4 regions of the Pseudomonas sp. GW822-FHT04H02 genome follow, and region 1 is predicted to be linked to each of the others. Evidence: predicted binding sites of a transcription regulator. Region 1 holds the regulator's gene; each other region holds the start of a gene.
What was found. Region 1 encodes sigma-54, which starts transcription at its own class of promoters, with help from an activator protein. Its sites were predicted from a motif close to ANTGGCATNNANNTTGCTNT; they were not measured.
Positions count from the first base shown of each region.

Region 2: a site for sigma-54 is predicted at 2,354-2,373, ahead of AC1RMG_RS32035 (pilin). Genes of this name have one in related genera too.
Region 3: a site for sigma-54 is predicted at 3,932-3,951, ahead of glnA (glutamate--ammonia ligase). Genes of this name have one in related genera too.
Region 4: a site for sigma-54 is predicted at 2,701-2,720, ahead of flgB (flagellar basal body rod protein FlgB). Genes of this name have one in related genera too.

Region 1 is NZ_JBXAMM010000002.1:210,254-217,185, reverse strand. Features, by position in the region: gene lptB (LPS export ABC transporter ATP-binding protein) at 1-540, shown strand, start outside; gene AC1RMG_RS07655 (RNA polymerase factor sigma-54) at 723-2,216, shown strand; gene hpf (ribosome hibernation-promoting factor, HPF/YfiA family) at 2,342-2,647, shown strand; gene ptsN (PTS IIA-like nitrogen regulatory protein PtsN) at 2,660-3,124, shown strand; gene rapZ (RNase adapter RapZ) at 3,127-3,984, shown strand; gene AC1RMG_RS07635 (HPr family phosphocarrier protein) at 4,001-4,273, shown strand; gene AC1RMG_RS07630 (ZIP family metal transporter) at 4,303-5,196, opposite strand; gene AC1RMG_RS07625 (superoxide dismutase) at 5,231-5,842, opposite strand; gene AC1RMG_RS07620 (DUF2753 family protein) at 5,844-6,293, opposite strand; gene AC1RMG_RS07615 (class II fumarate hydratase) at 6,322-6,932, opposite strand, start outside.
Region 2 is NZ_JBXAMM010000011.1:21,223-28,154, forward strand. Features, by position in the region: gene AC1RMG_RS32025 (prepilin peptidase) at 1-870, opposite strand, end outside; gene coaE (dephospho-CoA kinase) at 1-1, opposite strand, end outside; gene AC1RMG_RS32030 (type II secretion system F family protein) at 873-2,090, opposite strand; gene AC1RMG_RS32035 (pilin) at 2,420-2,836, shown strand; gene AC1RMG_RS32040 (BON domain-containing protein) at 3,065-3,421, shown strand; gene AC1RMG_RS32045 (DUF748 domain-containing protein) at 3,632-6,550, opposite strand; gene AC1RMG_RS32050 (class I SAM-dependent rRNA methyltransferase) at 6,656-6,932, opposite strand, start outside.
Region 3 is NZ_JBXAMM010000006.1:21,918-28,849, forward strand. Features, by position in the region: gene AC1RMG_RS24805 (CaiB/BaiF CoA transferase family protein) at 1-1,157, shown strand, start outside; gene AC1RMG_RS24810 (DUF4124 domain-containing protein) at 1,161-1,667, opposite strand; gene AC1RMG_RS24815 (chorismate mutase) at 1,736-2,290, opposite strand; gene glnA (glutamate--ammonia ligase) at 2,428-3,834, opposite strand; gene thiI (tRNA uracil 4-sulfurtransferase ThiI) at 4,166-5,620, shown strand; gene typA (translational GTPase TypA) at 5,760-6,932, shown strand, end outside.
Region 4 is NZ_JBXAMM010000003.1:377,410-384,341, reverse strand. Features, by position in the region: gene flgA (flagellar basal body P-ring formation chaperone FlgA) at 1-631, opposite strand, end outside; gene AC1RMG_RS14010 (chemotaxis protein CheV) at 707-1,639, shown strand; gene cheR (protein-glutamate O-methyltransferase CheR) at 1,683-2,510, shown strand; gene flgB (flagellar basal body rod protein FlgB) at 2,762-3,169, shown strand; gene flgC (flagellar basal body rod protein FlgC) at 3,173-3,616, shown strand; gene flgD (flagellar hook assembly protein FlgD) at 3,632-4,360, shown strand; gene flgE (flagellar hook protein FlgE) at 4,390-5,733, shown strand; gene AC1RMG_RS13980 (ribonucleoside-diphosphate reductase subunit alpha) at 5,993-6,932, opposite strand, start outside.

The DNA of each region.
Region 1 (6,932 bases):
GACGACCTGGATGTCAGCCACCAACCGATGCACGGCCGCGCACGCGCCGGTATCGGCTACCTGCCCCAGGAAGCCTCGATCTTTCGCAAGCTGTCGGTGGCCGACAACATCATGGCCATCCTCGAGACCCGCAAGGAGCTCGACAAGGCCGGCCGTCGCCAGGAACTGGAAAGCCTGCTGCAGGAATTCCACATCAACCACATCCGCGACAACCTCGGCATGAGCCTGTCCGGTGGTGAGCGGCGCCGCGTGGAGATCGCCCGGGCCCTGGCCACCGCGCCCAAGTTCATCCTGCTGGACGAACCCTTCGCCGGTGTCGACCCGATCTCGGTGGGCGATATCAAGCAGATCATCCACCACCTCAAGGCCAAGGGCATCGGGGTGCTGATTACCGACCACAACGTCCGGGAAACCCTGGACATCTGCGAGACCGCCTACATCGTCAACGACGGGCAACTGATCGCCGAAGGCGACTCCGAGACCATCCTGGCCAACGAACTGGTCAAGGAAGTCTATCTGGGCCATGAGTTCCGCCTGTAAGGGCTGATGTGTTGGGCTGGACGCCAGGGCGCCGGGAACAATAAAACCCTACAAACTTTATTGTTACAGCGCTCTAGGCAAACACTTCAGTTTCAGGCATATAATTTGCTTATGTTTGGCGCTCCGGCGCCCTGTAGTGGATGGCGCATGTGCGCCGGCAAATAAGGTGTTAAGCCCCTGCCATGAAACCATCGCTAGTCCTTAGAATGGGCCAGCAGCTGACGATGACACCGCAGCTGCAACAGGCCATCCGCCTGCTCCAATTGTCGACCCTGGACCTGCAACAGGAAATCCAGGAAGCCCTGGAGTCCAACCCGATGCTCGAGCGCCAGGAAGAAGGCGACGACTTCGACAACAGCGACCCCCTGGCCGACAACACCGAGTCCAAACCCAATACCGAGATCCAGGAGCCCTCCTACCAGGAAACCGCCCCCACGGTGGACAACCTCGAGGACGGTGAGTGGAACGAGCGCATCCCCAACGAACTGCCGGTCGACACCGCCTGGGAAGACGTCTACCAGACCAGCGCCAGCAGCCTGCCCAGCAGCGATGACGACGAGTGGGACTTCACCACCCGCACTTCGGCGGGCGAAAGCCTGCAGAGCCACCTGCTCTGGCAACTGAACCTGGCGCCGATGTCGGACACCGACCGCCTGATTGCCGTGACCCTGATCGACTGCATCAACAATCAGGGCTACCTGGACGAAACCCTCGAGGAGATCCTCGAAGCCTTCGATCCGGAACTGGACATCGAACTGGACGAGATAGAAGCCGTCCTGCACCGCATCCAGCAATTCGAACCTGCGGGCATCGGCGCCCGCAACCTGGGCGAGTGCCTGTTGCTGCAACTGCGCCAGCTGCCGGCGAAAACGCCCTGGCTGGGCGAGGCCCAGCGCCTGGTCAGTGACTACATCGACCTCCTGGGCAGCCGCGACTACAGCCAGCTGATGCGGCGCATGAAGCTCAAGGAAGATGAGCTGCGCCAGGTCATCGAGCTGGTGCAGAGCCTCAACCCCCGCCCCGGATCGCAGATCGAATCCAGCGAAGCCGAATACGTGGTCCCGGACGTCATAGTGCGCAAGGACAACGAACGCTGGCTGGTGGAACTGAACCAGGAATCCGTGCCGCGCCTGCGGGTCAACGCCCAGTACGCCGGTTTTGTACGCCGCGCCGACACCAGCGCCGACAACACCTTCATGCGCAACCAGTTGCAGGAAGCCCGCTGGTTCATCAAGAGCCTGCAAAGCCGCAATGAAACCCTGATGAAGGTCGCCACCCAGATCGTCGAGCACCAGCGCGGCTTTCTCGAATATGGCGATGAAGCGATGAAGCCGCTGGTTCTGCACGATATCGCCGAGGCGGTGGGCATGCACGAATCGACGATTTCCCGGGTGACCACGCAAAAATTCATGCATACCCCACGGGGCATATATGAGCTGAAATACTTTTTCTCCAGCCACGTCAGCACTTCGGAAGGCGGTGAATGCTCGTCCACGGCGATCCGCGCGATCATCAAAAAATTGGTGGCCGCGGAAAATCAGAAAAAGCCGTTGAGTGACAGCAAGATCGCTGGTTTACTGGAGGCACAAGGCATTCAGGTAGCCCGTCGTACCGTCGCCAAGTACCGCGAATCCCTTGGGATCGCGCCTTCCAGCGAACGTAAGCGGTTGATGTAGCCGCAGGGCTGGCCACAGCGTTTCAGAGTGTGTTTGAAAAGGGCCCGGTGTCGTTTTCAAACGTAGTCTAGGTGGCAGGCAACCCAGCCTGCCGCGTTATGCACTGGCAACGAAGGAGAAGCTGTATGCAAGTCAACATCAGTGGACACCAACTCGAAGTGACTGAACCCCTGCGCGTCTACATCGGCGAAAAACTCGACCGGCTGGAGAGGCACTTCGACAAGATTACCAATGTGCAGGTCACCATGGCTGTCGAGAAGCTGAAGCAGAAAATCGAAGCCACCCTGCACATCCACGGTGGGGAGGTCGTTGCCAACGCAGAACATGACGATATGTATGCCGCAATCGACCTGCTCACGGACAAGCTTGACCGCCAACTGAAAAAGCATAAGGAAAAGCAACTCCACCTTCTCCAAGGCACGGGTCGCTAACACTCCCCTCCCATGATCCGACTTGAAAGCATCCTGACCCCCGGCCGTTCCCTGGTGAACGTGCCGGGCGGCAGTAAAAAACGCGCCCTCGAACAAATTGCCAACCTGATCAGCCGTGAAGTGCCTGATCTGGAGATGCAGGATGTCTTCGAGAGCCTGATTGCCCGTGAAAAACTCGGTTCCACCGGTTTTGGCAACGGCATCGCCATTCCCCACTGCCGCCTCAAAGGCTGCGAGTCGCCCATCAGTGCGCTGATGCACCTGGACGCTCCGATCGATTTCGACGCCATCGATGGCGCACCGGTCGACCTGCTGTTCGTCCTGCTGGTTCCGGAAGCCGCGACCGATGCACACCTGGAACTGCTCCGGCAGATCGCCAGCATGCTCGATCGCAAGGAAGTCCGTGACCGGCTGCGCAGTGCCACCAGCAACGAAGCCTTGTATCAGGTCGTTCTGGACGAGCAAAACGGTCAGTAATCATGCGTTTGATCATCGTCAGCGGCCGCTCCGGCTCAGGTAAAAGCACCGCCCTCGATGTTCTCGAGGACCACGGCTACTACTGCATCGACAACCTGCCAGCCGGCTTGCTGCCGGAACTGGCTGAACGTGCGTTGATCCACACCGAACTGGCGCAACCGCTGGTGGCGGTGTCCATCGATGCCCGCAACCTGCCCAGTCATCTGTCGCGCTTCCCCGAATTGCTGGAAGAAGTGCGCAGCCGGCATATCCAGTGCGACGTGCTGTACCTGGATGCCGACGAAGAGACCCTGCTCAAGCGCTTCTCCGAGACCCGTCGGCGCCACCCGCTGAGCAGCGCCAACCGCTCCCTGGCCGAAGCCATCCACGATGAAACCCAACTGCTGGGGCCGATCGTCGACCTGGCCGATCTCAAGGTCAACACCACCAACCTGAACCTTTACCAGCTGCGCGACACCATCAAGCTGCGACTGTTGAACCAGCCGGAACCCGGTACCGCGTTCCTGGTGGAGTCCTTCGGCTTCAAGCGCGGCATGCCGGTAGATGCAGACCTGGTGTTCGACGTGCGCTGCCTGCCCAACCCGTATTGGAAGCCCGAGTTGCGCGCCCAATCAGGCCTGGATGCGCCCGTGGCCGAGTATCTGGCGGCGCAACCCGATGTCGAGGAAATGTTCCAGGACATCTCCAGCTACCTGCTCAAATGGCTGCCACGCTTTGCCGCCAGCAACCGCGCCTATGTGACCATCGCCATCGGCTGCACCGGCGGGCACCACCGCTCCGTGTACCTGACCGAGCGCCTGGGCCAGGTCCTGCAAAAATCCCTGAAGAACGTCCAGGTTCGCCACCGCGACCTTAGCTGAAAGGATCTACCCCGCGATGCCAGCTCTGGAAATCGAGATCATCAATAAACTGGGCCTGCATGCCCGTGCCTCGGCCAAGTTCGTCGGCGTGGCCGGGCAGTTTCCCTGCCAGATCCGCGCCGGCAGGACCCCGGATTCCATGGTCGATGGCAAAAGCATCATGGCCATGATGATGCTGGCCGCCGGCAAGGGCACCAGGATCCACCTGAAGACCGAAGGCGAGCAGGAACAGGAAGCGATGGATGCGCTGGTGGCACTGATCAACAACTTCTTCGACGAAGGCGAGTAGGCCCGGGCGGGCCCCTCACCATACGGCTCTCAGGCGAGTGCCGTATCCATGACCATCATCAGGCAGAAACCGATACACAGGCCAAGACTGGCAAGCTTGTCATGACCATTGCGACGCGACTCCGGAATCACTTCATGAGTGACCACCAGCAGCATCGCCCCCGCCGCCAGGGCCAGGCCCAGGGGCAGCAATACCTGCGCCAGGCTCACCAGCCAGGCGCAGAGCAAGGCAAAGACCGGTTCCACCAGACCTGAAGCCGCACCAATCAGGAATGCCTTGACCCGCGACATCCCCGCCCCCGCCAATACCAGGGCAATCACCAGGCCTTCCGGTACATCCTGCAGGGCAATGCCCATGGCCAGGCTGTCCGCATCCGGCATGCCGCCTCCGGCCGACACCCCCACCGCCATCCCTTCAGGAATGTTGTGGGCAATGATGGCGAAGACGAACAGCCAGATACGCGGGGCAATCACCGGATGCTCTGGCGTGCCCACCAGCACCTCCGGGCTGCCCCCCGAGACCTTGAGATCCACCAGGAACAGGCCAAAGGCCCCGAGCATGATGCCGGCGCAGATCAGACCGCTGGAGCCCCAGGCAGACAAGCCCAGGTCCTGGGCCGCAGCGATGCCGGGGACGATCAGCGAAAATGCCGTGGCCGCCAGCATCACTCCGGCACCAAAGCCCAGCAGGGTGTCGCTCACCGCCACCGGCATCCGCCGGATCACCAGCACCGGGACCGCCCCCAGCGCCGTGCCCAGCGCGCAGATCGAACCGCCCTGCAAGGCGCGCAGCAAGCGCGGCTCCAGGTTCAGCCAGCTCAGCCCTTGAGCCACCAGCAACGCCGTGCCCGCCAACAGCAACAGCGAACCGAAGGCATAACGAAACATTCGCCCGCTGCTGATTGCCAGTGTTTCAGTGCCCATAGTCGGCCTTAGATCTTGTTTTGATGGAAAGGTATCAAGCCATCGCGGCCTGGTAGCGCTGAGCGACTTCCGGCCAGTTGATGACGTTGTAGAAGGCGTTGATGTATTCCGGGCGGCGGTTCTGGTAGCGCAGGTAGTAGGCGTGCTCCCACACATCCAGACCGAGGATCGGCGTATTGCCGTTCATCAGCGGGCTGTCCTGGTTACCGCTGCTTTCCACCACCAGTTTCTTCTCCGGTGTCACGCTGAGCCAGGCCCAGCCACTGCCGAAACGGGTGAGTGCGGCCTTGGTGAACGCTTCCTTGAAGCTCTCGAAACCACCCAGTTGCTGCTCGATGGCTTGCCCCAGGGCGCCTTGGGGATGACCGCCACCGGCGGGTGTCATCACCGCCCAGAACAGCGAATGGTTGGCATGCCCGCCACCCTGGTTGATCACCGCAGCACGCAGCTTTTCCGGCAGTTGCTGAACGCTGGCTACCAGCTTTTCCACCTCCCACCCTGCCCATTCGGTCCCCTCGACGGCGGCGTTGAGGTTGTTGATGTAGGTCTGGTGATGCTTGGTGTAGTGGATTTCCATGGTTTGCGCATCGATGTGCGGTTCCAGGGCGTCGTAGGCGTAAGGCAGTGCAGGCAAGGTAAAGGACATATCAATGGGCTCCGTAAGAGGGGCTGTCTGGTTGCGGGCTGTCGGCTGACAGGCCCGCGACGTTGCTGTCCAGCAAACGATGAGTGCGCGGGTATTCGCCGTGATCACCGATGAAATTCAGCAGTTCGACGTAGGTCTTGCTGCTTTGGCGCAAGGCCGCTTCCCGCAGGGCTGTGGGCAAGCGGCTGTCCTGCATGGTCTGCAACAACCGCTGATGGATGGCGCAGAGGTATTCCGCGCTCTCCTCCGGCTGATTGAGGCGCAGGTGCAGGTCTGCCAGGTTGTGATGGGAAATCACACAGGCCGCCACCGCTTCGTCGGCATCCGACCAGCGCTCGAACAGCACCTGGGCCAGGGCCAGCGCCTGCAGGTAGAACTCGCGAGCATCCACCAGTTCGCCCTGCATAAAGAGGCGATTGGCCCTTTCGATCGTGCGTTTCCAGTGCTCCATGGTGAGCCTCCAAAGCGGTGTCGGTGGGTTACACGCCGCCGGCAGTGAGCTTTTCCGGGTCCAGCAGGACCTCCAGCTGGCTGCGTGGCAGATCGGTATGTTCAAGGGCCACGTCGATCACCGGGCGCCCCTGCTTGTAGGCGGTCTTGGCGATCTGCGCAGCCTTCTGATAGCCGATGATCGGGTTCAGCGCCGTGACCAGGATCGGGTTGCGCGACAGCGCTTCCTTGAGCTTGGGCTCGTTGACCTTGAAGCTGGCGATGGCCTTGTCTGCCAGCAGGCGGCTGGAGTTGGCCAGCAACTCGATGCTGCTCAGCAGGTTCTGGGCAATGATCGGCAGCATCACGTTGAGCTCGAAATTGCCCGATTGCCCGGCCACAGTGATGGTGCTGTCGTTGCCGATGACCTGGGCGGCGACCATCGCGGTGGCTTCAGGAATCACCGGGTTGACCTTGCCGGGCATGATCGACGAACCGGGCTGCAAACCTTCCAGCTCGATCTCGCCGAGCCCGGCCAGCGGGCCGGAGTTCATCCAGCGCAGGTCGTTGGCGATCTTCATCAACGACACCGCGGTAGCCTTGAGCTGGCCGGATACCGTCACCGCAGTGTCCTGGGAGCCGATCAGGGCGAAGAGGTTCT
Region 2 (6,932 bases), on a different contig from region 1:
TTGGAAACCGACAAACTGCAGATAGAAGTCGGTTATTTGACCACCCCAGAGCAAGGCAATCCAGCCGGCAATGGCCAGAAAGGGTCCAAAGGGGATTGGCGTCGAAGTCTTTTCCCGGCGCAGGCGCAGCAGGATCGTGCCGAGAATCGCCCCCAACAGGGATGACAGCAGCAGGGTCAGAGGCAGGATCTGCCAGCCGCCCCAGGCCCCGAACAGGGCCAGCAGCTTGAAATCACCGTGGCCCATGCCCTCCTTGCCGGTCAGCAGCTTGAACAGCCAGAACACCGACCACAGGAACAGGTAGCCGATCACCGTCCCCCACAGCGCATCCTCCAGGCTGATCAGCAGGCCGAAGCTGTTGGCGATCAGCCCCAGCCACAACAGTGGCAGCACCAGCACATCCGGCAGCAGCTGGTGATCGGCGTCGATCAGGCTCATTGCCAGCAGCCCCCAACTGAGGATCAGCATCAGCCCGGCCGCCCAGCCGAAGCCGAAGTGCCAGGCGATAAAACCCGAGATCAGCCCGCAGGCCAGTTCGGTCAACGGGTAGCGCGGGCTGATGGAGCTGTTGCAGTGGGCGCAGCGGCCACGTAGCCACAGGTAACTGAGCAGCGGAATGTTTTCCCAGGGGCGGATCGGCTGCGCACAGTGCGGGCACTGGGAGTGCGGCAGCATCAGGTTATAGGGCGCAGCCACAGGTTCCGGCTCCAGCCCCAGCACGTCGCGGGCCTGGGCTCGCCAGTCGCGTTCGAGCATTTTCGGCAGGCGCCACACCAGCACGTTGAGAAAGCTGCCGACGATCAGGCCCAATACCAGGGCCGCAGCCACGAAGGCCATGGGGTAGAGAGTGAGGGCGTCAGTCAGGGGCATGTTCAGATCGCTGTACCGAGTTGGAAGATAGGCAGGTACATGGCAACCACCAGGGCGCCGACGATACCCCCCAGGACCACCATGATCAACGGCTCCATGAGGCTGGTCAGGCTGTCCACCAGGTTGTCCACCTCGACCTCGTAATGGATCGCGACTTTTTCCAGCAGATGATCCAGGGTTCCGGACTCTTCGCCGATGGCGGTCATCTGGATCGCCATGGTCGGGAAGACGCCGCTGGCGCGCATGGCAAAGTTCAATTGCATGCCGGCGGCGACCTGCTGGCGGATCCGTTGCACCGCTTGCCTGAAGACCGGGTTGCCGCTGGCTCCGGCCACTGAATCCAGGGCCTGCACCAGGGGAACGCCGGCGGCGAAGGTGGTGGCCAGGGTCCGTGCGTAGCGGGCCACCGCGGATTTGTGCAGCAGTGGCCCGGCCAGGGGCATGTGCAAAAGGCCGACATCCAGGCGGTCACGCAAGCTCGGGGAGCGCTGATAGGCCAGGCGCGCCGCAAGCCCGCCCAGCACACCGGCGGCCAGCAGCAGCGCCCCCTGCTGCTGGATGAAATGTGACAGAGCGATGACCCACCGGGTGAGCAGTGGCAGCTCGGCATTGAAACCGGCGAACAGGCTCTGGAACTGGGGGACCACCTTGAGCAGCAGGATGCTGCTGACCACGACCGCCACGCCGATCACCGCCAAGGGATAGACCATGGCCTTCTTCAGCCGCGCCTTCAGGTTCTCGCTCTTTTCCTTGTAGGTTGCGACTCTCTCCAGCAGGGTATCCAGGGCGCCGGCCTGCTCGCCGGCGTCCACCAGATTGCAGTACAGCGGGTCGAAGTGGCGCGGTTGTCTGCGCAATGCCGTGGCCAGGCTGGAGCCGGCCTCGATGTCGCGCTTGAGGCTGGCCAGCAGTTGGCGCATCTGCGGATGCTCGAAACTTTCGGCAATGATGTCGAAGGATTGCAGCAGCGGCACCCCGGCCTGCATCAGCGTGGCCAACTGCCGGGTGAGCAGGGCAATGTCCCGTGCCCCTACTCGCTGATGCAGGCGCAGCCAGCCCTTGGGTTTGCGTCGGATTCGGGTTGGGGTGATGCCCTGTCTGCGCAATTGCGCCCTGATCAGGGCCGGGGTCGCGGCGCTGAGTTCTCCGGTGAGGGGGCGGCCCTGGCTGTCGGTGCCGTGCCAGAGATAGACACTGGTCGCGGGTGCTTTTACCGCCATGGTTCGATCCTTGGTGCAAGGGTGGATAGGGAGGCGCAAGCGCCCTGCTGTGTTCGAACGGGTGATAGATCACCCTGACCCCCGGACGTTCCTTGGTGGGGGCGCGAGCCGACTGTCGGGTCGCCATGCACCTGTCCAAGCCTAGCTGGCGAGGCGCTGCCGGAGAGGGGCAGGGGCTGACGAAATTTGTCAGTTTGTGCGACTCCTTGCGCTCAAGGCCATGGGCTATCGCGCCTGCAGGCCACGTAATCCGTGGGTTATCCCCTGGCACAGGCTGTGCTTCACGCCTTTGTGCTCATGCAACATTCGTCCATGCCAGGAGGCAACCCATGAAACATCAATCCGGTTTTACCCTGATCGAATTGCTGGTGGTGGTAGCCATCATCGGCATCCTCGCCACCGTGGCGATGCCGATGTATGCCAAGTACCAGGCGCGGGCCAAGGTGATTGCCGCCCTGGCCGAGGCGTCGGCCCTGAAGGTCAACGTCGAGGATCTGCTGAACCAGGGGACCGATCCGACCCTGGCCCTGGCCGGGGGCACGGCCCAGACCGCCAACTGCCGGATGAGTGCCGGCGGGACGGCGGCCACCGGTGAAGGAAGCATTGGCTGCACCCTGCTCAATGCGCCGGGGCCGGTGCTGAACAAGACCCTGACCCTGACCCGTTCGGCGACTTCAGGATGGACATGCACCACCACTGTGGAGGCCGACTATGCGCCCAAAGGCTGTGGTGCGGAGGGGGCTTGAGGAGGCTTTTCACGATTGGCCAGGCCGCGCTGAAAAAGCCGCAACTTGCATGCAGATTGGCGGGCAGTCATGCATTTTGCATGATGCCGAATTATTAAAGATTTTATAACTTATTGATTTTTATGAATATTTATAGTCTCCCAGACTTGGCACAGCACCTGCAACATCCCTCATAACCCTGTTGCCAGGACACGGCGCAGGCTTTCTTAAAGAACAGGAGTTACTCGTATGAAGAAGTTCGCTATCGCTGCCGCAACTGCTACCGCTCTGACCCTGACCATGGCTAACGCAGCATTTGCGCAGACCACTCAAAACACCCAGTCGCCCATGGTGGTGGCTGCCGGTGAAGTGACCAAGGCCAAAGAGGCCACCTCCGATACCTGGATCACCACCAAAGTGAAAAGCGATCTGGTAACCGAGAAAGGCATTCCTGGCACCGACATCAAGGTTGAAACCAACAAGGGCGTTGTTTCGCTGTCGTCCACTGTTGCGGTAACCGAGGCTCAGAAAGCTACCGCCGTGGCCATCACCAAGAAAATCAAAGGCGTCAAGGCAGTTTCCGCTGACGGCCTGAAAGCCGAGTAACACTCACGCTTCTCGCCTGGACAGGGAGAGGGTGCGGTAGACGAGCCGAGTGATACGTCTGCCGCTTCTCAAAAGGGTTCATGCGGAAGATCACAAGGACGTGATCATTACAGGCCCCGGCACTGAGTGTCGGGGCCTGTTCTATTGTGGGCGCCAGGCAGGCGCTGCAGGAGAGACCGGCCGGGCTGGGTGGAGCCCGGCGCGAGAGGTTTATTCGCTGTCCAGGTGCAGCGGGGTGACGACCCGGCCATCGCTTTCGGCCTGGCCCAGGTTGGCATCGATGAAGTAGACCCGGTCGTCGGCCAGTTGGCCCTTGTCCACCAGGAAGTCCTTGATGCTGCTGGCGCGCTCCTGACCCAGTTGTCGCAACAGCACGTCGCTGCTGCTCCAGAACTTGATCAAACCTTCACGCAGCTTGGCGCTGCGTTCGTCGCGGCTGAGCTGGGTCCATTCCGCCGGCGGCTGCTGTTTCAGGCGGGTGCGGTAGATGCCTTCCAGCAGAGGGGCTTTTTCGCCCTCGGGAACCTGCAGCAGGGACGCCTGGGCGGGGACCTTGTCACCGCGGCGCTGGAGGATCTTGTAGTAGTTGTACTGGTATTCGCGCTCCAGCCGCTGTTCGGCGATCAGCGGGCCGTCACTGCTCTGGGCGCTGGTACCTTCGATTTCCAGGCGCAGGGTCGGACGCTCCTTGAGCGCCTTGGCCAGGGTGGTCAGGGCCGACTCGGATTCCTTGCTCAGGTCGCTGGAGCCTGGAGCGAAGGACACATTGCTCAGGTCTTCCGAGCCACCACCGCTGACCAGCCCGCCAATGAACTTGAAGGGTGCCTGGGCGGCGCGCAGCACCAGATTGCGCAGGGTCTGCCAGACAATCGGCATCACGCTGAACTGCGGGTTGTTCAAATCACCGGAGATAGGCAGCTCGATGGAGATCTTGCCGTCCGTATCTTTCAGCAAGGCCACTGCCAGGCGGATCGGCAGATCCACGGCGTCCGGGCTGTCGACCTTTTCCCCCAGTTGCAACTGCTCGACCACCAGTTTGTTCTCGGCCTTGAGCTGGCCCTTGGTGATCATGTAGTGCAGGTCGAGGTTGAGCCGGCCCTTGCGGATGCGGAAACCGGCGAATTTCCCGGAGTAGGGGGTCAGGGTGGTCAGTTCCACTCGTTTGAAGCTGGTGGCGATATCCAGGGCGGCCATCGGATCGAACGGGTTGACGCTGCCCTTGATGGTCACCGGCGCATAGCGGTCGACCTTGCCCTTGACGTCCACGTCTGCCGGCTTGGCCTGGCGGCTGTCGATGGTGCCGACATGGCCGTTGAGCTGCTGGATGGCGGTAGCGAAGTTAGGCGTCAGGCTCAGGTCGGCGAAGTTCGCCGAACCGTCGTTGATGGCGATTTCACCGATGTGGATGCCCAGAGGCTTGCTTGAGCTGGGCTCGGCCTTCGTCGAGGATTTGCCAGCACTGCTGGGTGGTTGTGGAATCAGCAGGTCGTCGATGTTGGTGGTGCGGTCATCGTTGATGATGAAGCGTGCATAGGGCTGCATCAGGTTGACCCGGCTGATGGTCAGGCTGTCACCGTGCTGATAGTTCAGGCCTTCGACCACCACTTGTTTCCATTTCACGAAGTCGCGGGTCTTGAGGGTGTCCAGGGTGTGCAACTGGTCCACATTGGCCCGGCCGGTGACGCTGAAAGTCAGGGGTTCGACTTTCTTCAGGTCCACTGCCAGGTCACTGCCGAGCATGCCGCTGCGCAGTTCCAGGCGGATGAACGGGCTGATATAGGACTGGGCGACGCGCAGGTCGATGTCCCGGGTCTGCACCTTGAGTTTGGCGCTGACGGGGTTGAGGTTGACCTCGCCGGTGGCGTTGACCTTGCCTTGTTTGCCCAGGCCGGTATCGAGCTTGAGGGTGAAGGGCGACTGGTTGAGGCTGTCGAAGTTCTGCAGGTCCAGGTTCAGCGGCCCCAGCTCCAGGGCTACGGCGGGCTTGGCCTTGCGATCGGCCAGGTGCACCTGGTAGTTGCGCAGTTGCACGTCCTTGAGCAGCACCTGCCAGGGTTTGCTCGGTACTGCCGGTTCCTTGGGCGCGTCAGCGGCGGCCGGCTCGGGTTTTGGCGCCGGTTTGGCCGGCTGACTGGCGAAGAGCTTTTGCCAGTCCAACTGGCCATCGGCTTCAAGGGCGGCCCAGGTTTCGAGCTTTTGGCTGCGGACCTTGCCGACAATCACGTGCTGCTTGGCCAGGTCGACTGTGGTTTCGCTGACGTCCAGGCGCTCCAGACGCGCCAGTGGGCGACCGTCCGGGGCCTTGATGGCAAAGGGCGCGACGCTGATGGAGGTGTTGTCCAGCAGCAGCTCGGTTTCCTTGGTCAGGCTGAATTTGTAGTGGGTACTGAGGTTGACCACGCCGTCTTCCAGCACCAGCGGCACCGCATCGCGCACATAGGGCCACCAGGCTTTCATCTTGCCGTCGGTGACTTTCAAGGTGCCTTCGGAGGTCAGCGGCGTCACGCTGAAGTTGCCGCTCCAGTCGATCTGCCCGCCCTCGGGGCCGGTGGCGACCAGCGTCATGTCGGCGCTGTCGTCCGGCAGGGTACTGAGGTTCTTCAACTCAAAATCGAGCTTGTTGTAGAGGAATTCGATGGGTTCGCTGGGGCGCAGGTCCTGGAAATGCAGGTAGCCGCCGGCCAGCTTGATGCGTTCGATGCGTACCGGGAAGGGTTTGGCGTTGGGGTCGCTTGGGGTCGGTTCGCTGGCCGGCAGCTTGAACAGGGCCAGGAGGTTGAGCTTGCCTTCCTTGTCGAAGAGGATTTCGGTCTTGGGCTGGTCCAGCTCGACATCCGCCAGGTGCAGCGCGCGTTTCCACAGGCTGTCCAATTGCAGATTGGCGTAGAGGCGATCGAAGGCGATCTGCTCCTTGCCCGGTTCACCGATGCTCAGGCCCCAGAGGGTCAGCTCCAGGCTGAAGGGGTTGAGCTCGATGCGCTGGATATGGGCTGGGGTGGTGGCGTAGTTGGCCAATTGCTGGTTGGCCACCCGCAAGGCAATGCCCGGCAGAATCAGAAAGCCCAGCAGACTGTAAAGGGCGAGAGCGGTCAACAAGGCGCAAAGAGCGCGAATCAATCCTTTGGTCATGCGAGGCTTCATCTATCTGAATCGGAAGTGCCTTGGAGTATGGCACGCGTTTACGGTTCCGAAACCACTCCAGTCTTCAGGATTGTTCAGATTTCCTGCTCTTGGTCAAAGTTGCAGGATCAAGGTTTTCAGTGGAGGTTGCCCGTCTTGGGAAGGGAAGTCCGCGGCGGGTACCAGGACCTGGCAGTCGCGCACCGGACGCCCGGCCTTCTCGGCGCAGCGCAATACTTGTTCACGCCAGTCCGGCATCGAGACCTTGGCCAGGTTGTTGCAGCAGATCAGCACGCCGTCTTCGGCGGTGGCCAGCAGTGCCGGCTTGAGCAGGCTCTGGTAATCACGCAGGAGGTCGACCGTACCGAAGGCGCTCTTGGCCCAGGCTGGC
Region 3 (6,932 bases), on a different contig from region 1:
TGAAAATCATCGATCTCAGCCGTGTGCTGGGCGGCCCCTACTGCTCCCAGGCCCTGGCCGACCACGGCGCCGACGTGATCAAGCTGGAACCTTTGAGCGGTGATGAGACCCGGGGCTGGGGGCCGCCTTTCGAAGGTGATGACGCGGCGTATTTTCGCGGCATCAACCGTAACAAGCAGGGGATCGCCGTCGACCTGTCGCGCCCTGAAGGCCTGGAACTGCTGATGCAGTTGCTGGAAGGCGCCGACGTGCTGATCGAGAACTTCAAGCCGGGCACCCTGCAGCGTTGGGGCATCGGTTACCAGGAGGTGCTGAGCCAGCGTTTTCCGGCGTTGATCCACTGCGGGATTTCCGGCTTTGGCGCCGATGGCCCGCTGGGCGGGCTACCGGGTTACGACGCGGTGATCCAGGCCATGGCCGGGCTGATGAGCGTCAACGGCGAAGGCGACGGCGGGCCGTTGCGCATCGGCCTGCCGATTGTCGATATGGTCACCGGCCTGAATGCCCTGGCGGGGATTCTCCTGGCCCTCAACGAGCGCCAGCGCAGCGGCCTCGGGCAGTCACTGGACATCTCCCTGTACGACTGCGGCGTGTCTCTGTTGCACCCGCACCTGCCGAACTACTTCGCCGCCGGCAAGACGCCCAAACGCACGGGCAACGCCCATCCCAACATTGCTCCCTACGACAGCTACCGCACCGCTGGCGAGCCGATTTTCCTGGCGGTGGGCAACGACCGCCAGTTCGCTCGGCTGTGCCAGGAACTGGGGGCCGGCGCGTTGCTGGAGGACCCGCGCTTTACCGACAACGGCAAGCGCTCGGTCAACCGCGAGGCCTTGAAGCAGCAACTGGAGCATTACCTGTCGGCGCACGACGGCGCGTTGCTGGCCCCGCGGCTGATCGGCCAGGGGGTGCCTTGTGGTTCGATCGCCACCGTCGACCAGGTGGTGGCTCATCCCCACACCCGGCATCGCGGGCTGCTGGTGGAACTCGATGGCTACCGGGGCATAGGTTCGCCGGTGAAGTTGTCACGCACGCCGGCCAGCTACCGTACGGCGCCGCCGAGCCTGGGGCAGGACACCCGGGCGGTATTGCAGGGGCTGGGCCTGGATGACCCGACCATCGCCGCTCTGCTGGCCAGTGGCGTGGTGCACGGTTGAGGCTCAGGGGCGGCGGGCCCGCAGCAGAGTGAAGCTGATGGCCGGGCTCTGTTGCAGGACCTTGTCGCCAGCCAGCACCTGCACCGCCAACCGGTGCTGGCCACGGTCGATATTCACCAGCTGCAGCTCGGGCCCCTGGCCGGCCTGGCCATAGGGCTGGCCATCCAGCAGCAGGCGCAGACGGTGGCCGGGCCGCAGGCTGGGCTGCAACTCCACCTGCACGCTGAAACTGCCGTTGTTGGCGCGCAAGGCACCGTGCTCCGGTACGCCGCTCAGTTGCAGCCGTTCGTAGGCCAGAAGGGTGCTGGCAGGTTGTGCTGCCGGCGTATGTGGCGCCGGTGTGGTCGGGCTGGGGAGGCGATTCGGCGCGGGCGTTTCAATCTGCCGGTACGAGGTTCCCGGCGGCTGGTCGCTATAGGCGCGATTACCGGCCGAGTCGGTGTACTGGTAGATCTGCGCGCCGGCTGGCAATGCGCTGATCCACAGCAGGCAAGCAATGACGAGGTGCATCTCGCTGATCCTGGCGGGTGCCTGAAAGGCTCCAGCATAGGGCGCTGCTGCGCGTGGCGCAGGCGCCGTTAACCTTTGAACACACATAACTCTGCCGTGGCACGAACCATCGCCAGTCGTCGCAGTGGGTCGCTGCTGCTGGCCTGATTGGCCCGGGCCAGCCATTGCGGGCATTGGCGGTCGGTGCGCTGCGGGCTGAAGTCGGCCAGTTGCTGCAGCAGGCGTTTTTGTAACTGATCAAGTTGGGGGCGGATCTGCCCGGCCAGGTCCTGGCGCGGAGTGTCCGGTGCCCGGCCTTGCAAGTGCCAGGCCGAGAGTCGGGCGTATTGCACCAGCTTGTTGGCTTCGATCTGGGCGGCGAAGAACTGCCCAACCGTTTCTTCGCTCAAGTGATAGGTTGCGGCCTGGGCGGTTGCCCCGGCGATCACCTGTTGTTCCCGCGGGCGGTCTTCCACGGCCTTGTGGCTGTCCCATTTGCTCAGGGCCACCTGATCGGCAATCGCCAGGCGTTCGCCGATGCTCTGCAGCAGCGGGGCGAGGGCGGGCGGGGCGTCACTGGCGCAGGCGGCGGTGGCGAACAGGCTGCAAGTCAGGGCGAGGCACAGGTTGAGGCGTGAAGTCATGGGCGGGCTCGGCTGCTGATGGGGAGACGGCGCCCATGATGCACGCAACCACCCCGGGCAGGGCAAATGCGCGGGCATAAAAAAAGGCCTCCCGAAGGAGGCCTCTTGATCACGCGGCTTGCGCCGGCGCTACCGGATCAGCAGCTGTAGTACAGCTCGTATTCCAGTGGGTGTACGAAGGTACGTACCTTGATTTCTTCTTCGCTTTTCAGGGCGATGTAGGCGTCGATGAAGTCGTCGCTGAAAACGCCGCCTTTGGTCAGGAACGCACGACCTTTGTCCAGCTCTTCCAGGGCTTCCTTCAGGCTGCCGCAAACTTGTGGGATCTCTTTGGCCTCTTCAGGCGGCAGGTCGTACAGGTTTTTGTCAGCAGCGTCGCCAGGGTGGATCTTGTTCTGGATGCCGTCCAGGCCGGCCATCAGCAGGGCAGCGAAGGCCAGGTACGGGTTGGCAGCCGGGTCCGGGAAACGGGCTTCGATACGGCGGGCCTTAGGGCTCGACACGTAAGGAATACGGATCGAAGCGGAGCGGTTGCGCGCCGAGTAGGCCAGCATGACCGGGGCTTCGAAGCCTGGCACCAGACGCTTGTAGGAGTTGGTCGCCGGGTTGGTGAAGCCGTTCAGGGCCTTACCGTGCTTGATGATGCCGCCGATGAAGTACAGGGCGGTATCGGACAGGCCGGCATAGCCTTCACCTGCGAAGGTGTTCTTGCCGTCTTTCCAGATCGACATGTGGACGTGCATGCCCGAGCCGTTGTCGCCGTACAGAGGCTTGGGCATGAAGGTGGCAGTGCGGCCGTAGGCGTCAGCCACGTTGTGCACCACGTACTTCAGGGTCTGGGTTTCGTCGGCCTTCTTCACCAGGGTGTTGAACTTGACGCCGATTTCGTTCTGGCCGGCAGTCGCCACTTCGTGGTGGTGAACTTCGACGGTCAGGCCCATTTCTTCCAGTGCGTTGCACATGGAGGTACGGATTTCGTGGTCGTGGTCGAACGGTGGAACCGGGAAGTAGCCGCCCTTGACGCCTGGACGGTGGCCCTTGTTACCGCCTTCGATGTCCTGGTCGGACATCCACGAACCTTGTTCGGAGTAGATCTTGAACATGGAGCCGGAGATGTCGGACTTGAATTTCACCTGGTCGAAGATGAAGAACTCTGGCTCTGGGCCGGCGAATACGGTGTCGCCGATACCGGTGGCTTTCAGGTGCTCTTCGGCGCGCTTGGCGATGGCACGTGGGTCACGATCGTAACCCTGCATGCTCGAAGGCTCGATGATGTCGCACACCAGGATCAGGGTCGGTTCTTCGGTGAACGGGTCCAGTACGGCGGTTTCGTCGTCCGGCATCAGGATCATGTCGGAGGCTTCGATGCCTTTCCAGCCAGCGATGGAGGAGCCGTCGAACATCTTGCCAGCTTCGAAGAAGTCTTCATCCAGCGCATCACGAGCCGGCATGGTCACGTGATGTTGAGTGCCCTTGGTGTCAGTGAAGCGCAGATCAATCCATTTGACGTCATGATCTTTGATGAGTTGAACCGACTTCGACATAGTGTCCTCCGGGTGGCTTCGGGCTTGGTGTTGGAGTGCCCTTAGAATGTGGGTGATGCCGGCGCGAATACTCTGCCATGGCAACCTGCCTCACAAGGGAGCAAATTGCATGCCAGTGCCCCGAGATGGGTTTTCTGCCCCAAAATCACGCTTTCTGCGACGTATTGGGTTGAATGCCGGCATTCGGCGCACTGCAATGTAGCGTCTTTGCCAATAAATGACCCGTTTTGGTGCATCGAAAACCTTCTGCACATAAACTGGTTAAACCTTGAGCAATTTCCGCTATAATCCGCGCCCCCCTTTTTCGGCTGGCCCAGCGCGCGCTGTTTTCATGAAACTAATCGTTAAAGTTTTCCCGGAAATCACCATCAAGAGCCGCCCGGTTCGGACGCGTTTCATCCGTCAGTTGGCGAAGAACATCCGTGCCGTGCTCCGCGACCTGGACCCGGCCGTGGTGGTCAATGGTGTGTGGGACAACCTCGAGCTGGAAACCGCCGTCAGCGAGCCCAAGGCCCTGAAGGACATGACCGAGCGCCTGAGCTGCATGCCCGGCATCGCGCATTTCCTGCAGGTCGACGAGTACCCTCTGGGCGACTTCGACGACATCGTCGCCAAGTGCAAGCAGCACTTTGGCGAAGCCCTCCCGGGGAAGGTTTTTGCCGTGCGCTGCAAGCGTGCCGGCAAGCATGAATTCAGCTCCATGGACGTGGAAAAATACGTCGGCAGCCAACTGCGTCGGCAGTGCGGCGCCGCCGGAATTTCCCTGAAAGAGCCTGAAATCGAAGTGCGGATGGAAATTCGCGACCAACGGTTGTTCGTGATCCACAGCCAGCACAACGGCATCGGCGGCTACCCGCTGGGCGCCCTGGAACAGACCCTGGTCCTGATGTCCGGCGGTTTCGATTCCACGGTGGCGGCCTACCAGATCATGCGCCGCGGCCTGATGGGGCATTTCTGCTTCTTCAACCTGGGCGGGCGTGCCCATGAACTGGGCGTGATGGAAGTCGCGCACTATATATGGAAGAAGTACGGCAGCTCCCAGCGCGTGCTGTTCGTCAGCGTGCCGTTCGAGGAAGTGCTCGGGGAAATCCTCGGCAAAGTCGACAACAGTCATATGGGCGTCATTTTGAAGCGTATGATGTTGCGTGCCGCGTCGAGCATCGCCGACCGCCTGCACATCGATGCGCTGGTGACCGGCGAGGCGATTTCCCAGGTGTCCAGCCAGACCCTGCCGAACCTGTCGGTGATCGACTGCGTGACCGAGAAACTGGTACTGCGCCCCCTGATCGCCAGCCACAAGCAGGACATCATCGACCTGGCCGTGGAGATCGGCACCGCCGACTTCGCCAAGCACATGCCGGAGTACTGCGGGGTCATCTCGGTGAACCCCAAGACCCATGCCAAGCGCCATCGCGTCGAGCATGAAGAGAAAGAATTCGATATGGCGGTGCTCGAGCGTGCGATCGAGCGGGCCAAACTGGTGCCGATCGATCGGGTGATCGACGAGTTGGGCCAGGATGTACAGATTGAAGAAGTCAGTGAGGCGCTGGCCGGTCAGATCGTCATCGACATCCGTCATCCGGATGCCGAGGAAGACCAGCCGCTGGAGCTCGCAGGCATCGAAGTAAAAGCGCTGCCGTTCTATGCATTGAACGCCCGCTTCAAGGAACTGGACCCTACGCGCCAGTACCTGCTGTATTGCGACAAAGGCGTCATGAGTCGCCTGCATGCTCACCATCTGCTCAGTGAGGGACATGCCAATGTGCGCGTTTATAGACCGAGCTAAGTGCCCGGGGATGTTCGCCTGTGGCTTGCGTCACCGGCCCCCCGACGCCGCCGTCCAGCTGTAACGGCCAGGCCTGAATCTATTGTTAATCGCTGCCAGCATTTGTCAGCACACCGAATCCTCTGATCGAGATACACAAGTGATCGAAAATCTACGCAACATCGCCATCATTGCCCACGTTGACCATGGTAAGACCACCCTGGTAGACAAACTCCTGCGTCAATCCGGCACCCTGGAACGCAACGAGCTCAACGACGAGCGCGTGATGGACTCCAACGACCAGGAAAAAGAGCGCGGCATTACCATCCTGGCGAAAAACACCGCCATCAACTGGAACGGCTACCACATCAACATCGTGGACACCCCGGGCCACGCCGACTTCGGCGGCGAAGTTGAGCGCGTAATGTCCATGGTCGACTCCGTGCTGCTGCTGGTCGACGCTCAAGACGGCCCTATGCCGCAAACCCGTTTCGTGACCAAGAAGGCTTTCGAAGCCGGCCTGCGTCCAATCGTGGTGATCAACAAGGTCGACCGTCCGGGCGCGCGTCCTGACTGGGTTCTGGACCAGATCTTCGACCTGTTCGACAACCTGGGCGCCACCGAAGAACAGCTGGACTTCAAAGTCGTCTACGCCTCGGCCCTGAACGGCATCGCCGGTCTGGACCACACCGAAATGGCCGAAGACATGACCCCGCTGTACCAGTCGATCGTCGACAACGTGCCAGCGCCAAGCGTTGACCGTGACGGTCCGTTCCAGATGCAGATCTCCGCTCTGGACTACAACAGCTTCCTGGGTGTGATCGGCGTTGGCCGTATCGCTCGCGGTCGCGTCAAGCCCAACACCCCGGTAGTGGCCATCGACGTCGACGGCAAGCGCCGCAACGGTCGTATCCTCAAGCTGATGGGCCACCACGGTCTGCACCGCGTAGACGTTGAAGAAGCCGCTGCCGGCGACATCGTCTGCATCAGCGGTTTCGACGAGCTGTTCATCTCCGACACCCTGTGCGACCCGACCGCTGTTGAAGCGATGAAGCCGCTGACCGTCGACGAGCCAACCGTTTCCATGACCTTCCAGGTCAACGACTCGCCATTCTGCGGTAAAGAAGGCAAGTTCGTGACCTCCCGTAACATCAAGGAGCGTCTGGACAAGGAGCTGCTGTACAACGTTGCTCTGCGTGTCGAAGAAGGCGACTCGGCCGACAAGTTCAAGGTTTCCGGCCGTGGTGAGCTGCACCTGTCGGTACTGATCGAAACCATGCGTCGCGAAGGTTTCGAAATGGGCGTTGGCCGTCCTGAAGTGATCATCCGTGAA
Region 4 (6,932 bases), on a different contig from region 1:
TCAACGTGCCGCTGCGTGCCGATATCACCACTTGATCGCCCTTGCGCACGACTTCCGCCTGCTCCAGATGGGCCAGGGTAACGAGCTGGTCGGCGACCATTGGTCGGACAAGTTTCTGACCAATGGCTTGGTCCACTGAGGTGAGGTAGCCCTGATTGTTCTGGCTGATGTCCCGTTCGCGCAGCACCACGTCTTCCGGTTCGATGATGCCGGCGCGCTTGAGCGGGCGTGCAGTGGTGACCACCTCGCGAAACAGCTTGACCTGCGCCGGCACGAATACCGTCCATGGCGAGGCGCCTTCGCAGCGCACTTTGACGGTGACCCGCCCCAGCGGTTGGGCCGGGCTTTCCAGGTTGGCTGTCAATTCCTTGTCGCAATTGGGCATGCGCATGCGCGGGTCCAGCTGGTTGACCTGGATTTCATAGCGACCTTCCGTTTGACTGGTGGCCAGGTAGTCTTCTACCGTGAATTCAAGAAACCCTTGAGTGACGCCGATAAGAAGATCAGGCAGGGTGACCGAATCAGCAACGGCAGGGTTGCCGGGGTTTAAAATGCACAGAGCCGACAGCCCGCACAGCAAAGTGCGGTAGCGGGATGTCAGGCGTCGGAAAAATGTCGTTTTGGCGTTCATAACAGTTAAAAAGCAAGCGCCGTGCCGTTTAGCAATGAGCGTGCGTCGGATCTTAAAGCTTTGGGGAGTCTGGGCATGGCTGGTGTAATGGATTCGGTGAACCAGCGCACGCAATTGGTTGGGCAGAATCGACTAGAGTTGTTGCTGTTCCGTCTGGACGGTGGGCAGCTCTACGGGATCAACGTATTCAAGGTTCGCGAGGTGCTGCAATGCCCTAAGCTGACCCTGATGCCCAAATCCAGTCCTGTGGTGTGCGGTGTCGCGAATATACGAGGGGCAACCATTCCGATCCTGGATCTGGCAATGGCTACGGGTTCTGGTGGCCTGCAGGACCAGAGCAATCCGTTCGTCATCATCACTGAGTACAACACCAAGACCCAGGGTTTCCTGGTGCGCTCGGTGGAGCGCATCGTCAACATGAACTGGGAAGAGATCCATCCGCCGCCCAAGGGGACCGGACGCGATCACTACCTGACGGCGGTCACTCGGGTGGACAACCAGTTGGTGGAAATCATCGACGTGGAGAAGATCCTGGCGGAAGTCGCGCCGACCTCGGAGGCGATCTCGGCAGGAGTGGTGGATGTCGAAACCCAGCACAAGGCTGTTTCCCTGCGGGTGCTGACCGTCGATGACTCGTCGGTGGCACGCAAACAGGTCACCCGTTGCCTGCAAACCGTAGGTGTCGAGGTAGTGGCATTGAATGATGGCCGGCAAGCGCTGGATTACTTGCGCAAACTGGTGGACGAGGGCAAGAAGCCGGAAGAGGAATTCCTCATGATGATTTCCGACATCGAGATGCCCGAAATGGACGGTTACACCCTCACGGCCGAGATACGTAATGATCCACGCATGCAAAAGCTGCATATCATCCTGCATACTTCGTTGTCAGGGGTGTTCAATCAGGCGATGGTGAAGAAGGTCGGTGCCGATGACTTCCTTGCCAAGTTCCGCCCTGATGACCTGGCATCCCGGGTAGTCGACCGGATCAAAGCAGCAGATCACAGCTAAGGGCACTCGCCCTGGCGGACATAAGATTTAAGAGGCGGCAGCATTGTCTACGGGTAATTTGGATTTTGAACAGTTCCGGGTCTTCCTGGAAAAAGCCTGTGGTATTTTGCTCGGGGAAAATAAGCAATATCTAGTCTCGAGCCGTCTCAACAAACTGATGGAGCAGCAAGGGATAAAAACCTTGGGTGAGCTGGTCCAGCGGATTCAGACCCAGCCCCGCAGTGGTTTGCGCGAGATGGTCGTGGATGCCATGACGACCAACGAAACCTTGTGGTTTCGCGACACCTACCCATTCGAGGTGTTGAAGAACAAGGTGCTTCCCGAAGCCATCAAGGCCAGCCCCAACCAACGCTTGCGCATCTGGTCGGCGGCCTGTTCGTCGGGGCAGGAGCCCTACTCGCTGTCGATGTCCATCGATGAGTTCGAGCGTAGCAACATGGGGCAGTTGAAGATGGGGGTGCAGATCGTTGCCACTGATCTGTCCGGGACCATGCTCAACAACTGCAAGACCGGTGAATATGACAGCCTGGCAATTGGGCGTGGCCTGTCGGCCGAGCGCCTGCAGCGCTACTTCGACCCCAAGGGGCCGGGGCGCTGGGTGGTCAAGGCGCCGATCAAGAGCCGTGTGGAGTTCCGCTCGTTCAACCTGCTGGACAGCTACGCCAGTCTCGGCAAGTTCGACATCGTGTTCTGTCGCAATGTGTTGATCTACTTCTCGGCGGAGGTCAAGAAGGACATCCTGATGCGCATTCATAGCACCCTGAAGCCTGGCGGCTACCTGTTCCTGGGGGCTTCCGAAGCCCTCAATGGGCTGCCGGATCATTATCAGATGGTGCAATGCAGTCCGGGCATCATCTACCAGGCCAAGTAGCCAGCAGATCGTCGTACCGAAAAAGGAGGCCATTGGGCCTCCTTTTTTGTGCCTGCAATTATCTGGCGCGCCGGCTGAAAGCGGCAGAGTGGTTGCCGCTTTGCCGGTGTTTCGCGGAAATCCATTGCCGCTTTTCTGGCATTGCCGCCTTGCCGTCGCCGGCAAACCCTTGAAATACGGGGTTTGATGACTTGGCACGCAGCTTGCTATATCCGAGTTACGAAAAATCAGGTCACCCAAAGGTTTCCGCCATGAGCATCAGCTTCGATAAAGCGCTCGGTATCCACGAACAGGCCCTTGGCTTTCGCGCCAAGCGTGCCGAAGTTCTGGCCAACAACATCGCCAACGCCGATACCCCGAACTACAAGGCTCGGGACCTGGACTTCTCTGCCGTGCTTGCCGAGCAGAATCAGAAGGCCCAGAACGGTACCTTCGCGTTGAACATGACCAACAACCGGCATATCGAAGCCCAGGGCTTGAGCAGTGGTGATGAGTCGCTGCTGTATCGCACCCCGATGCAACCTTCGATCGACCAGAACACCGTGGACGCCCAGCTGGAGCAATCGAGCTACGCGCAGAACTCGGTGGATTTCCAGGCCAGCTTCACGCTGCTCAACAGCAAATTCAAAGGGCTGGTAGCAGCCCTGCGCGGAGAGTAATCCATGTCCCTCGCCAGTGTTTTCAATATTGCCGGTAGTGGCATGAGCGCCCAGACCACCCGTCTGAACACCGTCGCCAGTAACATCGCCAACGCCGAGAGCGTCTCGTCGAGCATCGACCAGACCTACCGCGCTCGTCACCCGGTGTTTGCCACCATGTTCCAGGGTGCGCAAAGCGGCGGCAGCGACTCGCTGTTCCAGAACCAGGACGCTGCCGGCCAGGGCGTGCAGGTACTGGGTGTGGTCGAAGACCAGAGCAACCTCGAAGCTCGTTACGAGCCGAACCATCCCGCCGCTGATGCCAAGGGTTATGTCTACTACCCCAACGTCAACGTGGTGGAAGAAATGGCCGACATGATTTCTGCCAGCCGTTCGTTCCAGACCAACGCTGAAATGATGAACACCGCCAAAACCATGATGCAGAAGGTCCTGACCCTGGGTCAGTGATAAGGGGCGAAGACCATGAGCGTTACTGATACCACCAACGCCCCATCCCTCAAGGATATCCTGGCGAATTCGTCGAAAACGACGAGCAATACCAGCGCCGACGGCCTGGCCGCGGCGACCAACAGCGCCACCGGCAAACAGAGCCTGGGCAAGGACGCATTCCTCAAGCTGCTGGTAACCCAGCTGAACAACCAGAACCCGCTGGATCCGCAGGACAACAGTGCGTTCGTTGCGCAGTTGGCGCAGTTCTCCACCCTGGAAGGCATCACCACCCTCAACTCCTCGGTGAATGCGATCACGGGTAACTACAAGTCTTCCCAGGCCTTGCAGGCTTCGTCCCTGGTGGGGCGCTCGGTCATCGTGCAGACCGGCACTACCCAGGTCGACACCAGCAAGAGCATGACCGGCTCGGTCACCGTGCCATCCAGCGTGAACTCGGTCACCGTGACCGTCACCGACAAGGACGGCAATACCGTCAAGACCATCGACATGGGCAGCCAGAAGGCCGGCAACGCCAGCTTTGTCTGGGATGGCACCAAGACTGACGGCACCAAGGCGGATCCGGGCAACTACACCTTCAAGGCCAGCACCACCATCGATGGCAAGGGCACTGATCTGATCACCTACCTGCCGGCCACGGTCAATAGCGTGACCATCAGCCAAACCGGCGGCGAGTTGATGTTGAACCTCGCCGGCATGAGCAGCCCGATTGCCCTGTCCAAAGTACAAACCATTGGTATCTAGAGCCGACTAACCGGCACAAGGAGTGGAATATGTCTTTCAATATCGGCCTTAGCGGTCTCTACGCTGCCAACAAACAGCTGGACGTTACCGGCAACAACATCGCCAACGTCGCTACCACCGGCTTCAAATCCTCCCGTGCGGAATTCGCCGACGTCTATTCGGCCACCAAGCTGGGCAGCGGTACCCAGGTGATTGGTAACGGTGTGCGCCTGGCCAACGTTTCCCAGCAGTTCACCAACGGTGATATCAACAACACCGGTAATGTGCTGGACATGGGCATCCAGGGCCAGGGCTTCTTCGTGCTGAGTACCAATGGCTCCCTGACCTACACCCGTGCCGGTACCTTCAAGACCGACAAGGAAGGCTACATCACCAACAGTGACGGCACTGCCCGCCTGCAAGGTTATGCGGTCGATGCCAACGGCAAGATCATCAACGGTGTGCTGACCGACCTGCGGATCGATACTTCGAACCTGGCGCCAAAGCCAACCGACTCGATCTCCTCGACGATCAACCTGAACTCCGATTCGACGCCGATCGATGTGGGTGCGACCACTCCGGCCTATGTGTTCAATCCGACCGACAACACCACCTACACCAAGCAGTTCAGCACGCCTGTGTATGACACCCAGGGCAACAAGCACGTCATGGATCAGTACATGATCAAGACGCCGAACGCCAATGAGTGGCAAACCTACACGCTGATTGATGGTCGCAACCCGGACGGTACTGCGTTCACCATGGCCAACCAGTCGCCGATCACCATGAAGTTCGACTCGTCGGGCAAGCTCAGCAGCATGACCCCGCCAGCTGCGCCTGGGACCACGCCGTATACCATTACCGGTAACAGCATTGTCATGTCGGCTGCGGCCTGGACCCCGGGTACCGTCACTAACGGCGTGTTCACTCCCAATGGCGCCAAGCCTGCACCTAACGGTGTCAGCATCGACATGACCAAAACCGGTTCGGTGTTTGGCGAAAGCACCCGCTCGGTGATCGCGCAGAACGGCTACTCCACTGGCCAGATCAGCAGCCTGACCATCGATGGCACCGGTGTGATGCTGGCCAACTTCAGCAACGAGCAGACCAAGCCGATCGGTCAGATCTCCCTGGCCAGCTTCACCAACGAGCAGGGCCTGCAGCCGGTAGGCGGCACTCAGTGGAAAGAGACCTACTCGTCCGGTATTCCTGGTTATGACGCGCCGAAGACTGGCACCCTGGGGGCGATTCAGTCCAACTCCCTGGAAGAGTCCAACGTCAACCTGACCAACGAACTGGTAAACCTGATCAAGGCCCAGAGCAACTATCAGGCGAACGCCAAGACCATCTCCACCCAGAGCACCATCATGCAGACCATCATCCAGATGACCTGATGCTGGTTGGCTGAAACGCTTTACGAAAAGCCCCTCCTCGAGGGGCTTTTTTGTGCCTGTTCGATAGTGCTGTTCGCTCTGCAAGAACCGCTGCCGCCTGGCTTGCCAGCGAAGGCGCTCTCGGTGCAGTGCAAGGCTTCGGGCCTCTTCGCTGGCAAGCAGGCTCCTGCAGCTTTGTTGCGGGCAAAAGAAAACCCCCGATAAACCGGAGGTCTATCGGGGGTTGGGGCAGGTGCCCGCAGGCACCTGTCGGCTCAGCTTATTGGCAAGCTTCGCAATCCGGCTCGTCGATGGCGCAAGCCTTAGGTACAGGAGCTGGGCCTGCTGGAGCCGCGAGGACCGAGTCGTCACCGTGGTTGCCGCCGCTGGAAACAGCGTTCAGCTTGCCGGTGTTGATGGTGGACTTCTCGGTGCTGGTGGCGGCCAGGGCGCGGAGGTAGTAGGTGGTTTTCAGGCCACGGTACCAAGCCATGCGGTAGGTCACGTCCAGCTTCTTGCCCGAAGCGCCGGCGATGTACAGGTTCAGCGACTGAGCCTGGTCGATCCACTTCTGGCGACGGCTGGCGGCGTCGACGATCCACTTGGTTTCCACTTCGAAGGCAGTCGCGTAAAGCTCCTTGAGCTCCTGCGGGATGCGCTCGATCTGCTGTACCGAACCGTCGTAGTACTTCAGGTCGTTGATCATGACCGAGTCCCACAGACCGCGAGCCTTCAGGTCGCGAACCAGGTACGGGTTGATCACGGTGAATTCGCCCGACAGGTTGGATTTCACATAGAGGTTCTGATAGGTCGGTTCGATCGACTGCGACACGCCGGTGATGTTGGCGATGGTGGCGGTCGGTGCGATGGCCATGATGTTGGAGTTACGAATGCCTTTCTGTACACGGGCGCGAACCGGTGCCCAGTCCAGGGATTCGTTGAGGTCCACATCGATGTACTTCTGGCCACGGGCTTCGATCAGGATCTGTTGCGAATCCAGCGGCAGGATGCCCTTGGACCACAGCGAACCCTGGAAGGTCTCGTAGGCGCCGCGCTCGTCGGCCAGGTCGCAGGAAGCCTGGATTGCGTAGTAGCTGACCGCTTCCATGGACTTGTCGGCGAACTCGACGGCTGCGTCGGAACCGTAGGCGATGTGCTGCAGGTACAGCGCATCCTGGAAGCCCATGATGCCCAGGCCGACCGGACGGTGCTTGAAGTTG